Linked DNA regions of Hoeflea sp. 108. The protein of the gene in region 1 interacts with the protein of each later gene in a pairwise test. Links are inferred from orthologs where the notes say so. Each region holds a gene or a part of one and is shown in the gene's direction. Other genes may lie near its edges.

Evidence for each region. Proteins that work in one complex are often made in the same cells at the same time.
Region 2: the proteins of lpdA (region 1) and B015_RS0115155 interact in binary tests that used the Escherichia coli proteins (3 or more experiments, as listed by UniProt). The link is inferred for Hoeflea sp. 108 from one-to-one orthologs.
Region 3: the proteins of lpdA (region 1) and odhB interact in binary tests that used the Escherichia coli proteins (3 or more experiments, as listed by UniProt). The link is inferred for Hoeflea sp. 108 from one-to-one orthologs.

Annotation. Positions count from the first base shown.
Region 1 is NZ_KB890026.1:43,599-47,995, reverse strand. The notes cover bases 526-3,428. They hold lpdA (dihydrolipoyl dehydrogenase), read left to right. Parts: upstream 526-1,057; coding sequence 1,058-2,800; downstream 2,801-3,428. Other genes in these bases: B015_RS0128155 (LysR family transcriptional regulator), read right to left, coding at 3,251-3,428; B015_RS31780 (MerR family transcriptional regulator), read right to left, coding at 2,833-3,204; B015_RS0128170 (dihydrolipoyllysine-residue acetyltransferase), read left to right, coding at 526-1,050. Outside these bases: more of B015_RS0128170, read left to right, coding at 1-525; more of B015_RS0128155, read right to left, coding at 3,429-4,156; B015_RS0128145 (hypothetical protein), read left to right, coding at 4,395-4,397. UniProt on the Escherichia coli protein: Lipoamide dehydrogenase is a component of the glycine cleavage system as well as of the alpha-ketoacid dehydrogenase complexes.
Region 2 is NZ_KB890024.1:3,046,688-3,051,258, forward strand. Bases 1,041-4,117 are described here. They hold B015_RS0115155 (UvrD-helicase domain-containing protein), read left to right. Parts: upstream 1,041-1,368; coding sequence 1,369-3,867; downstream 3,868-4,117. Other genes in these bases: B015_RS0115150 (glyoxalase superfamily protein), read right to left, coding at 1,041-1,103. Also shown: B015_RS0115145 (dienelactone hydrolase family protein), read right to left, coding at 1-421; more of B015_RS0115150, read right to left, coding at 561-1,040. UniProt on the Escherichia coli protein: A helicase with DNA-dependent ATPase activity. Unwinds DNA duplexes with 3'-5' polarity. Translocates on single-stranded DNA with 3'-5' polarity. Initiates unwinding more efficiently from a nicked substrate than double-stranded DNA.
Region 3 is NZ_KB890024.1:4,859,759-4,864,066, forward strand. Bases 1,041-3,854 are described here. They hold odhB (2-oxoglutarate dehydrogenase complex dihydrolipoyllysine-residue succinyltransferase), read left to right. Parts: upstream 1,041-1,721; coding sequence 1,722-2,987; downstream 2,988-3,854. Other genes in these bases: B015_RS0124160 (2-oxoglutarate dehydrogenase E1 component), read left to right, coding at 1,041-1,698; B015_RS0124170 (MAPEG family protein), read left to right, coding at 3,114-3,518; B015_RS31525 (VOC family protein), read left to right, coding at 3,634-3,854. Outside these bases: more of B015_RS0124160, read left to right, coding at 1-1,040; more of B015_RS31525, read left to right, coding at 3,855-4,092; B015_RS0124180 (LysE family transporter), read left to right, coding at 4,089-4,308. UniProt on the Escherichia coli protein: E2 component of the 2-oxoglutarate dehydrogenase (OGDH) complex which catalyzes the second step in the conversion of 2-oxoglutarate to succinyl-CoA and CO(2).

The DNA of each region.
Region 1 (4,397 bases):
CCGATGGAAGAAGCGTCGGATGCGACAAAGCCCAAAACAGAACCAGCTTCACCTCTCCTGGCCGAGCCACCGGCTCCTGTGAAAGAGCCGACGGCACCATCGCCAATGTCTGCAGGAAATGGACCGACGATTGCGTCGGAGCATTCCGCGAGCGCTCATGCAACGCCGTCGGTGCGCTCTTTTGCCCGCGAAATCGGGGTCGACCTTGGCTTGGTGAAGCCGTCGGGCGCCAAAGGAAGAATATTGCGAGAAGACATTACCGCACACATCAAGGAGCGTCTTGCTGGTGGGGCCATGGTTCAGGCGCCGGGTTCCGGCATAGGCGCCGGCCTGCCCGACTGGCCTGCGGTCGATTACGCAAAATTCGGTCTCGTGGAGCGCCAGCCGCTGTCGCGCATCCAAAAGATTTCGGGCGGCAATCTCACTCGCAATTGGTTGACCATCCCCCATGTCACCAATTTCGACAGGGCCGACGTGACCGGGCTCGAGGCGTTTCGCAAGGAGCTCAATGCGGCAAACAACGACGCCAAGCTGACCATGGTCGCCTTCCTGATCAAGGCCTCGGCACTGGCGCTCAAGGCATTCCCGCGTTTCAACGCCTCGCTCGATGGCGACGATCTGGTGCTCAAGAACTACGTCCATATCGGTTTTGCCGCCGACACGCCGAAGGGGCTTATGGTGCCGGTGATCCGCGATTGCGACCGCAAGGGCGTTGTCGAAATCTCTACCGAGATGCGGGTGCTTGCCGACAAGGCGCGCGCGGGCGGATTGTCTGCCGCCGACATGCAGGGTGGCTGCTTCTCAGTCTCGTCGCTCGGCGGTATCGGGGGGGCCGGGTTCACGCCCATCATAAATGCGCCAGAGGTGGCGATCCTGGGCGCCGGCCGCTCGGCGATGGAAGCCATCTGGGACGGCGTCTCGTTCCAGCCGCGGCTGATCGTGCCGGTTTCGCTGTCCTGGGATCACCGGGTAATCGACGGTGTCGCCGCTGCCAGGTTCCTTGGCCACATCGCCGCCCTCTTGGGCGACTTCCGCCGCGCGATCGTTTGAGGCCGAGATGAGCATCACTGAAATCAGAGTGCCCGAGATGGGTGACTTCAAGGATGTTGCTGTCATTGAGGTGCACATCAAGCCAGGTGACGATGTTGCTGTCGAGCAGACGCTGATTGTCCTTGAATCCGACAAGGCTTCCATCGACGTACCCGCGCCCTATGCGGGGCGTGTCGTATCGGTTGAGCTCGCCGTTGGTAAGCGTGTGTCCAAGGGGGCGTTGATCGCCATTTTGGAAGTGGCCGCGGCCAAAAGCGAGGCCAAGCCTGTTGCCAAGGCGGAAGTACCGGTGACAACCACAGCACCGCACCAGATGGCAGGACCGCTGCCCGCTACCAGACGCGAGCCTGATTGCGATGTGGTGGTTATCGGAGGTGGGCCCGGCGGTTACTCCGCTGCCTTCCGCGCCGCCGACCTTGGTCAGCACGTGATCCTGGTCGAGCGCGAGCCAACTTTGGGCGGCGTCTGTCTCAATGTCGGCTGCATTCCCTCCAAGGCGCTGCTCCATGTCGCGGCTGTCAAGGAAGAGGCAGAACGTCTCGCCGATCATGGCATCTCGTTCGACGCGCCGACCGTTGATCTCGACAAGTTGCGGAGTTTCAAGGACGGTGTCGTGCGCCGGCTTACCGACGGCCTGAAAGGCATGGCGCGACAACGCAATGTCGAGATTGTGAGGGGGACGGCCGCGTTTGCCGCTGCCGATGCCGTCGACGTCGCCCTGCCGGAAGGCGCAAGTCGCAGGATCATCTTTTCAAAGGCGATCATTGCCGCTGGCTCGGAACCGGTCAGGTTGCCGTTCCTGCCAGAGCATCCACGCATTGTTGATTCCACTGGCGCGCTTGCTCTCCCCTTTGCCCCTGAACGCATGCTGGTCATTGGTGGTGGTATCATCGGACTGGAAATGGCCACCGTCTACAGTGCACTCGGCGCTCGGGTGGACGTTGTCGAGCAACTCGACAGGTTGCTGCCCGATGTCGATCGGGATGTGGTTGGAATCTGGGGCAAGCGCAACGCCCACCGGTTTGATGCGCTGCTGCTTGGTGCGCGTGTCGAAAGCGTGACAGCAGAGAAGGAGGGACTTCTCGTAAGGACAAGCGGTGAGAGTGCTGGCACCAGACGCTACGACCTGATCCTGCAGGCGGCAGGCCGGCGGCCAGCAGCCGAGAAACTGCTGCTGGGCGTTGCTGGTGTTTCTGTCGATGCAAGGGGTTTCGTCGAAGTCGATGGGCAGATGCGGACGCGCAACCAGAACATTTTCGCTGTTGGCGACGTGACGGGAAATCCTATGCTGGCACACAAGGCCGTGCACCAGGGACATGTCGCCGCCGAGGTGGCGGCCGGGCTCAAAAGTTTCATGGACGCCAGGATCGTACCGGCGGTCGCATATACCGATCCCGAGATTGCGTGGGTCGGAGTGTCCGAAGATGCCGCCAAAACCGCTGGCCGAGCGGTCGAAGTTGGCAGCTTTCCGTGGGCCGCGTCGGGCCGAGCCATTGCCAATGGCGCCGACTACGGTCTGACCAAGCTGGTGTTTGACAAGGAAACGCATCGCATTATCGGGGGCGCCATCGTCGGTCCGTCAGCTGGTGACATGATCGGTGAGATCTGCCTGGCTATCGAGATGGGGGCGGACGCGGTCGACATCGGCAAGACCATCCATCCCCATCCCACGCTTGGTGAGACCATAGGTATGGCAGCTGAAGGTGCCGAAGGCGTCTGTACAGACTTGCCGCGCAAGGCCCGGCGTTGAGCCGGGCTGGCCGCTATCGAGAAGTTGGGGCCTCAGTTGGGTGTCTTGCCAGGAGTGTAAAAGTTGTGTTCTGAACAGGCAGCCGGCAGACGCCACCTCGCAGTCGGATACGCCTTCACCTGCATGGCGATGCCCTCCTCGATCGCCAGTTCACAGCGGTCGCGCGCCTCGAAGCACTTCCGGTCGTGGCTGGTTGAGAGGGTAACGAGATTACGAACCGGCTCGACCGGAACACCGAAATCCCTGCAGCGGCGGATGAAGGTTAGCAGCCTGGCATCTGAAGTCGCGTAGGCCCGGCTGCCGCCAGCCTTGCGGGCGGCCGTGGGGATAAGGCCGATCTCTTCATGAAAGCGGGTGGTCGGAACCGACCATCCCGTGCGCTCCGCCAACTCGCCAATGCTCAAGCTTTGAGTCTTCACCTTTTCGCAGCGTTGCACACGGAACCAACAGCTACGGCTTTCCAGGCAAACAGGACTGAAGCTCAGCTATAAATGAGGTCAAGATCGGTGCCGAAGCCATTGCGGGCCGCGTAATCATGTCTATCCTGCGTCGCAAAGCAGGTCCGGCCGCATGCCGGACGACGACGCTCGTATCCGGATAGAGATCGACGGCGACGGCCGGCACGAAGCTCACGCCAAGACCCGCGCTCACCATGCGCAGCAACAACTCGTAATCATCAACGGAATGGGTGATCCGCGGCGCGAACCCGGCCAGCGCACAGGCACGATCGGTCAATTCATAGCCCCCGGTTCCGCGCGATCCGCCGATCCACTCGCAGTCCGCCAACTCCGCCAGGTCGACCGTCGCAGGCAGACCCTTGCGGCTTGCTGGCAGCGCGAGCAGGATAGGCTCGTCCAACAATGGGATGACATCGAAGTTCCGATCCATCGCCCTTGGCACGAGGCTATGCGAATAAACGATCGCCGCGTCGCATCGCCCGATGCGCACTGCGTCGACCGCGTCTTCCGGCTCGAACTCGTGCAAGACGATATGGAGGTCAGGATAACGCTGGCGTGCACGGATAATCGCCGGCAGAGCATATGCTTTCGCAAATGTCCCGAAGCAGCCAATTCCAAGCGTTCCGCTCGGCTGGGCGGTAATTGAGCCCATATCAATGCGCGCGGCCTCGACGGCGTTCAGGATCGTTTCAGCATGAGCTGCCAGTCGCAAGCCTGCAGCGGTCAGCTTCACTCGCCTGCCGGTTGGCTCGATCAGCGCGATCCCCGCCTCGCTCTCGAGTGTCGCCAACTGCTGGGACACGGCCGACGGGGTCAGGCGACACGCTGCTGAGACAGCCATCATGGTCCCTCTGTGGGACAATTCACGCAGAAGTCTGAGGCGCGCAAGATCAAACATTAAGTGTAGCTTACTAAAATCATCATGTCTTTTAAATAGACCTGAATGATAAAGAGAACTAGGCTCACGAATAGATCTCTCGGCTAACGAACGCCGATGCCTGCGGCAGAGGAAAATAGCTTCGTCGAAATGACGAATTTCGCCAGTACGCGCGTTCTGCTCGGACTTTACAGGGAGAGCGCCGACATCACGTCCCGGACGGATTTCTAGGGAAGCTCGGTCGAATTGGAGGATTGGAATG
Region 2 (4,571 bases), on another replicon or contig:
TGTCCTCATCGGCAGGCGTTCCGCCCTGCGGCGACAGGAAGTCGGGAGCCAGCGCGACGAAGCCTTCGAGCGCAAAGCGCCGCGCCACGTCGCGAATATGCGGGTTCAGGCCGCGATTCTCGTGGATGACGATGACCGCCGGCAGCTTGCCCGACTGGTCGGCGGGATGGACCAGATAGCCCTTCATTTCGCCTGTGGCGCCCGGATAGGCGATATCCTCGGCCTTCAGGCGCTTGTCGTCGTCGGCGACGATTGCCGCGCGCGCCTGGTTGGCTGCAAGCATGGGCACGATGACCGCCGCTGCCGCGCCGGAGCCCGCCAGCTTGGTCAGCTTCTCCATGAAGCCACGCCGGTCGAGCGTCAGATGGGTGTATTCGTCATAGGCATCGATCATCGCCTGGGTGATGGCAGGTCCTGTCATGTCTCGCTCCCTGTCTTCGACTTCAGGCGGCGAGTGTAGCGTATGCAAATGTAGTTGGTGTCACGGTTGCGTGAAGTTCCGCGCGCCCGCGCCGAAAGCAGCGCAGGCGCGTTTCGAAAGCTGCCCGGTCAAAAGCTGCCTAGTCCTGGCTTTCCATGAAGCGGATGCGATTGCCGAACGGGTCGATCACCTCGCACTCCAGCCCCCACTCCTGCTTCTCCAGGCCAGGCCGGTTGTATTTGTAGTTCTTGGCGATCAAGCCTTTCTGGAAGGCTTCGACGCCCTTCATGTAGCAGACGGCCGTCGCACCGGGGCTGGCATCGCCGGAATGCTCCGACAGGTGCAGCCTCAAGCCTCCGCGCGACACCTGGCAGTAGAGCGGCGCGCCGGGATGGAAGCGATGCTCCCAGTCGATCGTGCAGTCGAGAAAGCCTTCATAAAAGCCCCTCGCTTTGTCTTCGTCGAAGATGCGGAAGATCGGCACCGGCTGGGTGAAACTCACAACGCCGGCCGAGGGCTCTTCCGCCTTGTCCAGCTTGCTCGACAGGATGTTCCAGGTGTCGACGCCGAACTGGCGGGCGACGATTTCCAGCGCCTCGCTGTGGCTGACATCGAGGTTCTTTTGGGCAAGCGCCTCGCGCATGGCCTTCGCCATCGCCTTTGCGTCACGATAGGTTCGCATGATCTTTCGATCCTCTGGATGTGGCGAGAAATCCCATCAGTGCCCGCATTGCCGATGCTCTCACCATCCCACGGGATCAGTGACGGAAGCGTCCGATGTGTTCGCCATACCCTTGTCGGGGCGCGGACTGCCGGCCACATCAAGCCGTGTGGCAAGCTAGCAAGGCGGCAGCGGCGGGGTCAATGCCGTCGCTTTTCCCGGCAAAACCAGAACAAAACAGAGACGCGGCTGGCCTTTCCGCCCCGAATCACTACATTCGGGGCAAATGTCAGACTTTCCGGACGACATGCCCTTTTTCGACGAGCCCGGCGGGATGCCGCCCCGGGCTGCCAGCACGCCTGCGCCCAGCGGTATCGCCGCGCGCGCCATGGCCGCGCGGCAGGCTCCATCGGCGCCCGATTACCTCAAGGGCCTGAACCCCGAGCAGCGCCAGGCCGTCGAGACGACAGAGGGCCCGGTTCTCGTGCTCGCCGGCGCCGGCACCGGCAAGACGCGCGTGCTCACCACCCGCATCGCCCATATCCTCAGCCAGGGTCGCGCCTATCCCAGTCAGGTCCTCGCCGTCACCTTCACCAACAAGGCGGCGCGCGAGATGAAGCAGCGCATCGGCCATCTTGTCGGCGAAGCGGTCGAAGGCATGCCCTGGCTCGGCACCTTCCACTCCATCGGCGTCAAGATGCTGCGCCGCCATGCCGAGCTGGCCGGCCTGCGTTCCGACTTCACCATCTTGGACACCGACGACGTCATCCGCCTGATCAAGCAGCTGATCCAGGCCGAGGGCCTCGACGACAAGCGCTGGCCGGCGCGCCAGTTCGCCATGATGATCGACGGCTGGAAGAACAAGGGCCTCGGCCCGTCGGAGATTCCCGAGGGCGATGCCCGCTCCTTTGCCAATGGCAAGGGCCGCGAGCTCTACAGGGCCTATCAGGACCGGTTGCAGACGCTGAACGCCTGCGATTTCGGCGACCTTCTGTGCCACCCGATCCGCATCTTCCGCGCCTATCCTGACGTGCTCAAGGAATACCACAAGCGCTTCAAATACATCCTGGTCGACGAGTACCAGGACACCAATACGGCCCAGTATATGTGGCTGCGCCTCCTGGCCCAGGAGACCGGCGCTCCGGGGCAAAAGAACGTCTGCTGCGTCGGCGACGACGACCAGTCGATCTATGGCTGGCGCGGCGCCGAGGTCGACAACATCCTGCGCTTCGACAAGGATTTTCCCGGCGCCGTCGTCATCCGGCTCGAGCGCAACTATCGCTCGACCGCCCACATCCTGGGCGCTGCCGCCCATCTGATCGCCCACAATGAGGGTCGCCTCGGCAAGACCCTGTTCACCGAACAGGCCGATCCCGACGACGCCAAGGTCAATGTTCACGCTGCATGGGATTCCGAGGAGGAGGCCCGCGCCGTCGGTGAGACGATCGAGCAGTTGCAGCGCCAGAAGCACAATCTCAACGACATGGCGATCCTGGTGCGCGCCTCGTTCCAGATGCGCGAGTTCGAAGACCGCTTCGTCACGCTTGGCCTCAACTACCGCGTCATCGGCGGCCCGCGCTTCTACGAGCGTCAGGAGATCCGCGACGCCATGGCCTATTTCCGGGTCGTCGCCCAAGGGGCCGACGACCTCGCCTTCGAGCGCATCGTCAACGTGCCCAAGCGCGGCCTCGGCGAAGCCACCATTCGTCAGATCCATGACACCGCCCGCGCGCTCGGCATGCCGATGCTCCAGGCGGCCGCCCAGCTTGCCGAAAGCGATGAGCTCAAGCCCAAGCCGCGCGCCGCCCTTCGCGAGGTCGCGGCCAATTTCGAACGCTGGCAGAAGGCGCTCGACAACACCCCGCACACCGAACTCGCCGAGATCATTCTCGAAGAGAGCGGCTATACCGACATGTGGAAGAACGACCGCTCGGCCGAAGCGCCGGGCAGGCTCGAAAACCTCAAGGAGCTCATCCGCTCCATGGAGGAATACGAGTCGCTGCGTTCCTTCCTCGAGCATGTCGCGCTCGTCATGGACGCCGAGCAGGACGAGCAGCTCGACGCCGTCTCGATCATGACGCTGCACTCGGCCAAGGGCCTCGAATTCGAGACCGTGTTCCTGCCCGGCTGGGAGGAAGGCCTGTTCCCGCACCAGCGCGCGCTCGACGAAGGCGGCCGCTCGGGTCTCGAGGAAGAACGCCGCCTTGCTTATGTCGGCCTGACCCGCGCCAAGAAGAACCTGCATCTGTGGTTCGTCTCCAACCGCCGCATCCACGGCCTGTGGCAATCGACGATCCCCTCGCGCTTCCTCGACGAATTGCCCGAGGCGCATGTCGAGGTGGCGGATGCCGGCAATTCATATGGCGGCTATGGCGGCGGCAGCCGCAATCCCTATGGCGCCTCGCGTTTCGACGATGTCGGCCAGAAATCCTTCTCCAATACCTATGCCACGCCCGGCTGGCAGCGGGCGCAGCAGAACCGCACCGAGGCCACCGACCGCAACTGGGGCTCGCGCTCGGGCCACTCGGTCGAGCGCATCGGCTATGGCGAGACCGATTCCGGCTTCGGCGCCGGCCGCGGCTCGGTCAAGGGGCGCACCATCGACGGCGAACTGGTGGCAAAATCCGTCGCCACCGAACCGTCGCGCTTCAAGGTCGGCGACCGGGTGTTCCACCAGAAATTCGGCAACGGCAACATCTCGGCCATCGACGGCAACAAGCTGACCATCGACTTCGACAAGGCCGGCCAGAAAAAGGTGCTGGACGGGTTCGTGAACCCGGTGTGAGCATCCGGCGCGTTGCCATTCGACGACGCCCTGCACGAAACCTGCACGAAACTCCTGAACATATCCTCGTTCCGGCCACCATGCCTGCCCGATGCGGCGGCACATATGCCGCATGCAAACGACATCAGACATCGCTGCCCGCACGCCCCTGCAACTGCCCGTAAGGCTCCTCTCGGAAGCCTGGTGGCTGGCTGATCCAGCTCGGCCCCACACGCCTGCTGCGGTCATCCCGCTTTCCAGGGTCAAATCGACAGAACGCCGGGCCGGCGAGATGGAGCGCAGCGCATGAAGCTCTCCGCGTCTCCGGCAGCTCTATCCACCAGGATCGGCATCGTTCTGCTGCTGACGCTGGCAGCAGATTTCCTGCTGTTCAGACAGCCCTTGGGCATCTCCCTGTTCATCTTCGCGGGCCTTGTCGCCGCGGCCTTGATCGCCCTCCACCCGAGATCGCCCTACCCCGGTCCGCTCCTGGCCAAGCTGGCGATCGCCACCGCGGCCGTATTGCCGCTTGCCGAGAATGTCAGCCCGCTTTCGGCAGCGGTTTCGACTGCTGGACTTTCTGTCTTTGCCCTGTCGATCTCGGCGCGCCTGCGATCAGGCTCGACAAACGTCCTCAAGCTCGTCGCCGGATTTCTCGTGGCCGTTCCCTTCAGCCTGATGCACGACGTCCCGCGCCTGCGGAAACTGACCAGGTCCGGCAAAGG
Region 3 (4,308 bases), on another replicon or contig:
CACGTCATCATCAACAACCAGATCGGCTTCACGACGAACCCGCGTTTCTCGCGCTCGTCGCCCTATCCGTCCGACGTGGCCAAGATGATTGAGGCGCCGATCTTCCACGTCAACGGCGACGATCCGGAAGCTGTCGTTTTCGCGGCCAAGGTCGCGACCGAATTCCGCATGAAGTTCCACAAGCCTGTCGTCGTGGACATGTTCTGCTACCGCCGCTTCGGCCACAATGAAGGCGACGAGCCGGGCTTCACCCAGCCGATCATGTACCGCAACATCCGCACCCATAAGACGGTGGTGCAGGTCTATGCGGACAAGCTGATCAACGAAGGCCTGCTGGGCCAGGCCGACGTCGACCAGATGCGTGCCGACTGGCGCGCCAACCTCGAGACCGAGTTCGAGGCAGGCCAGGCCTACAAGCCGAACAAGGCCGACTGGCTCGATGGCCAGTGGTCTGGCCTGCGCGCCGCCGACAACCAGGACGAACTGCGCCGTGGCAAGACCGCGGTACCGGTGAAGACTTTGAAGGAAATCGGCAAGAAGCTGACCGAAGTGCCGAAGGACTTCGAAGTCCACCGCACCATCGCGCGCTTCCTCGAAAACCGCCGCCAGGCAATCGAGACGGGCGAAGGCCTCGACTGGGCAACGGCGGAATCGCTGGCGTTCGGCTCGATCCTGCTGGACGGCAATCCGATCCGCCTGTCGGGTCAGGATTCCGAGCGTGGCACGTTCTCGCAGCGCCACACCGTGCTCTACGATCAGCGCGACGAAAACCGCTACATCCCGCTCAACAACCTGTCGGCGGCACAGGCCGGCTACGAGGTCATCAACTCGATGCTCTCGGAAGAGGCCGTGCTCGGCTTCGAATATGGCTATTCGCTCGCCGAGCCCAAGGCGCTGACGCTCTGGGAAGCCCAGTTCGGCGACTTCGCCAACGGCGCCCAGGTGGTGTTCGACCAGTTCATCTCGTCTGGTGAACGCAAGTGGCTGCGCATGTCGGGCCTCGTTTGTCTATTGCCGCATGGCTATGAAGGCCAGGGCCCCGAGCACTCCTCGGCGCGCCTCGAGCGCTTCCTGCAGCTTTGCGCCGAAGACAACATGCAGGTGGCCAACGTCACCACGCCGGCCAACTACTTCCACATCCTGCGCCGGCAGCTGAAGCGCGACTTCCGCAAGCCGCTGATCCTGATGACGCCGAAGTCGCTGTTGCGCCACAAGCGCGCCGTGTCTTCGCTGTCGGAGATCTCGGGCGAGAGCTCGTTCCACCGCCTGCTGTGGGACGACGCCCAGTATCTCGGCAACGAGCCGATCAAGCTGGTCAAGGATTCGAAGATCCGCCGCGTCGTGCTCTGCACCGGCAAGGTCTATTACGATCTCTACGAGGAGCGCGAGAAGCGCGGCATCGACGACATCTACCTGTTGCGCGTCGAGCAGCTCTATCCGTTCCCGGCCAAGGCGCTGATCACCGAACTCAGCCGTTTCCGCAACGCGGAGATGGTGTGGTGCCAGGAAGAGCCCAAGAACATGGGCGCGTGGTCGTTCATCGACCCGTATCTGGAATGGGTGCTCGCCCATATCGACGCCAAGCACCAGCGCGTGCGCTACACCGGCCGTCCGGCCGCCGCCTCCCCGGCGACGGGCCTGATGTCCAAGCACCTGGCGCAGCTCCAGGCATTCCTCGACGACGCCCTCGGCGAATAAACAAAGAACGGACAGGCAAAAAAATGGCTACCGAAATCCGTGTCCCTACCCTCGGCGAATCCGTTTCCGAGGCAACCATCGGCAAGTGGTTCAAGAAAGCCGGCGACGTGATCGTCGTCGATGAACCCTTGGTCGAACTCGAAACCGACAAGGTCACCATCGAAGTGCCGGCGCCTTCCGCCGGCGTTCTGGTCGAACTGGCCGTCAAGGAAGGCGAGACCGTCGGCGTCGGCGCGCTGCTCGGCACCATCGGCGCTGCCGACGGTGCTGTGGCCGCTCCGAAGCCCGCCGCAGTCGCCCAGGCCTCCGCACCGAATGCTCCCTCGACCGTCAAGGAAGCCATCGCCCAGACCGCATCGGTCGCCGGCGCTCCCCCCATCGAAGAGCGCAAGATGCCGCCGGCACCGGCCGCAGCCAAGCTGCTCGCCGAGACCAACCTGTCGGTCGACCAGGTCGCCGGTTCGGGCAAGCGTGGCCAGGTGCTCAAGGGCGACGTGCTCGAAGCCATCGCCAAGGGCGTTTCGGCGCCTGCCGCAGCTCCGGTTGCCGCCCCTGTCGTTGCACGCGCCCCGTCGAGCACTGAAGATGCCCCGCGCGAAGAGCGCGTGCGCATGACCAAGCTGCGCCAGACGATCGCCCGCCGCCTCAAGGAGGCGCAGTCGACGGCCGCCATGCTGACCACCTTCAACGAGGTCGACATGAGCGCGGTGATGTCGCTGCGTTCGAAGTACAAGGACATCTTCGAGAAGAAGCACGGCGTGAAGCTCGGCTTCATGGGCTTCTTCACCAAAGCCGTGACGCACGCGCTGAAGGAAATCCCGGCCGTCAACGCCGAGATCGACGGCACCGACATCATCTACAAGAACTTCGCCCATGTCGGCGTTGCCGTCGGCACCGAAAAGGGCCTGGTGGTTCCTGTCGTGCGTGATGCCGACCAGATGTCGATCGCCGAGATCGAGAAGGAAATCGGCCGCCTCGGCCTCGCCGCGCGCGACGGCAAACTGTCGGTCGCCGACATGCAGGGCGGCACCTTCACCATCTCGAACGGCGGCGTCTACGGCTCGCTGATGTCGACCCCGATCCTGAACGCGCCGCAGTCGGGCATCCTCGGCATGCACAAGATCCAGGATCGTCCGGTCGTGGTCGGTGGCCAGATCGTCATCCGCCCGATGATGTATCTCGCGCTGTCCTACGATCACCGTATCGTCGACGGCAAGGAAGCCGTGACCTTCCTGGTCCGCGTCAAGGACAGCCTGGAAGATCCGGAGCGCCTGGTTCTCGATCTCTGAGTTGCGGCTGCTGCACAGGGAAGATTATTCTTCGTGGCCGGTCGAAATGACCGGCCGATAAACGACTTTCGCTTGTAACTGATCATGGCGAGGCGCAAATCGCCTCGCTTCGAGGGGACAACGCATATGGAAGCTGTTGCAGCATCGACTGAAATCTGGGTGCTTGGCTGGAGCACGGCACTGTTGCTTGCACAGGTGATCGCCCAGGCCTCTGCCACCGGCGATCTCGGCCCGAAATATCTGTTCAGTGCCCGCGACGAAAATCGCGTCTCGAAAAGCGTTGTCGCCGGAAGGCTGCTGCGCGCGCTGCACAACCTGCTCGAAACCTATCCGGCCTTCATCGCCCTGGTGCTGGCACTGGCGCTGACCGGCAAGACCGGCGGCATCGCGGCAACGGGTGCGATGCTGTGGATCGTAGCGCGCGTGGTCTACGTCGTCCTATACGCCGCGGGCGTGCCAGTTCTGCGCACGGTCGTCTGGCTCGCCTCGATCGTCGGGCTGGCGATGATGCTGATCCGGCTGATGAGCTGAGACCGGGACGGGGAACGACGTGGCTGCGGCGCAAAGCGGTGCTGGCACTTGTGCACATGGGCAGGAGCGTGCTTTTGCCCTGTGCTCAAATTCCTAGCGCCAACAGGAACCGTATATGGCCTTCGAACCCGACATTCCCCCGATCCAGGTGCATCTCTGCGTCAAGGGCGGCAAGGCCGCGATCGCCTTCTATGAGAGGGCGTTCGACGCGGTCGAGACCTTCGAGCAGCTGGCCGACGACGGCATGCGCGTGCTGCATGCCAACCTCGCCATGTTCGGCAGCGAAGTGATGCTGCACGACGAGTTTCCCGAATTCGGCGCAGACGTCCTGTCGCCGCTGACCAGGGGCGGTGCCGGCATGACCGTCAACATCAACCTGAAACTAGCAGGCGAAGTCGATGCCGCAGTCGAGCGTGCTGTCGCTGCCGGCGCCAAGGTTATCATGCAGCCCGACGACATGTTCTGGGGCGCTCGCTACGCCAAAATCCAGGATCCGTTCGGCCATGTCTGGGCGTTCAACGCGCCCCTGGGCAACGCGCTGCTGGCCGCCAATACGGACGGGGTGAAGCAGTGACCCAATACGCATTCGAATTTGCCGGCCTGCTGGCCGTGTTCTCGGTGCTTTTGGTGGTGCCCGGCGCCGACTTCGTCATGGTCGTGCGCCAGAGCGTGGTGCATGGCCGGCGCGCGGCAATCATCACCAGCTTCGGCATTGGCACATCGCTGCTGTTCCACGTCAGCTACACCATCCTCGGCATCGGGCTGATCGTGTCGAAGTCGCTGCTGTTGT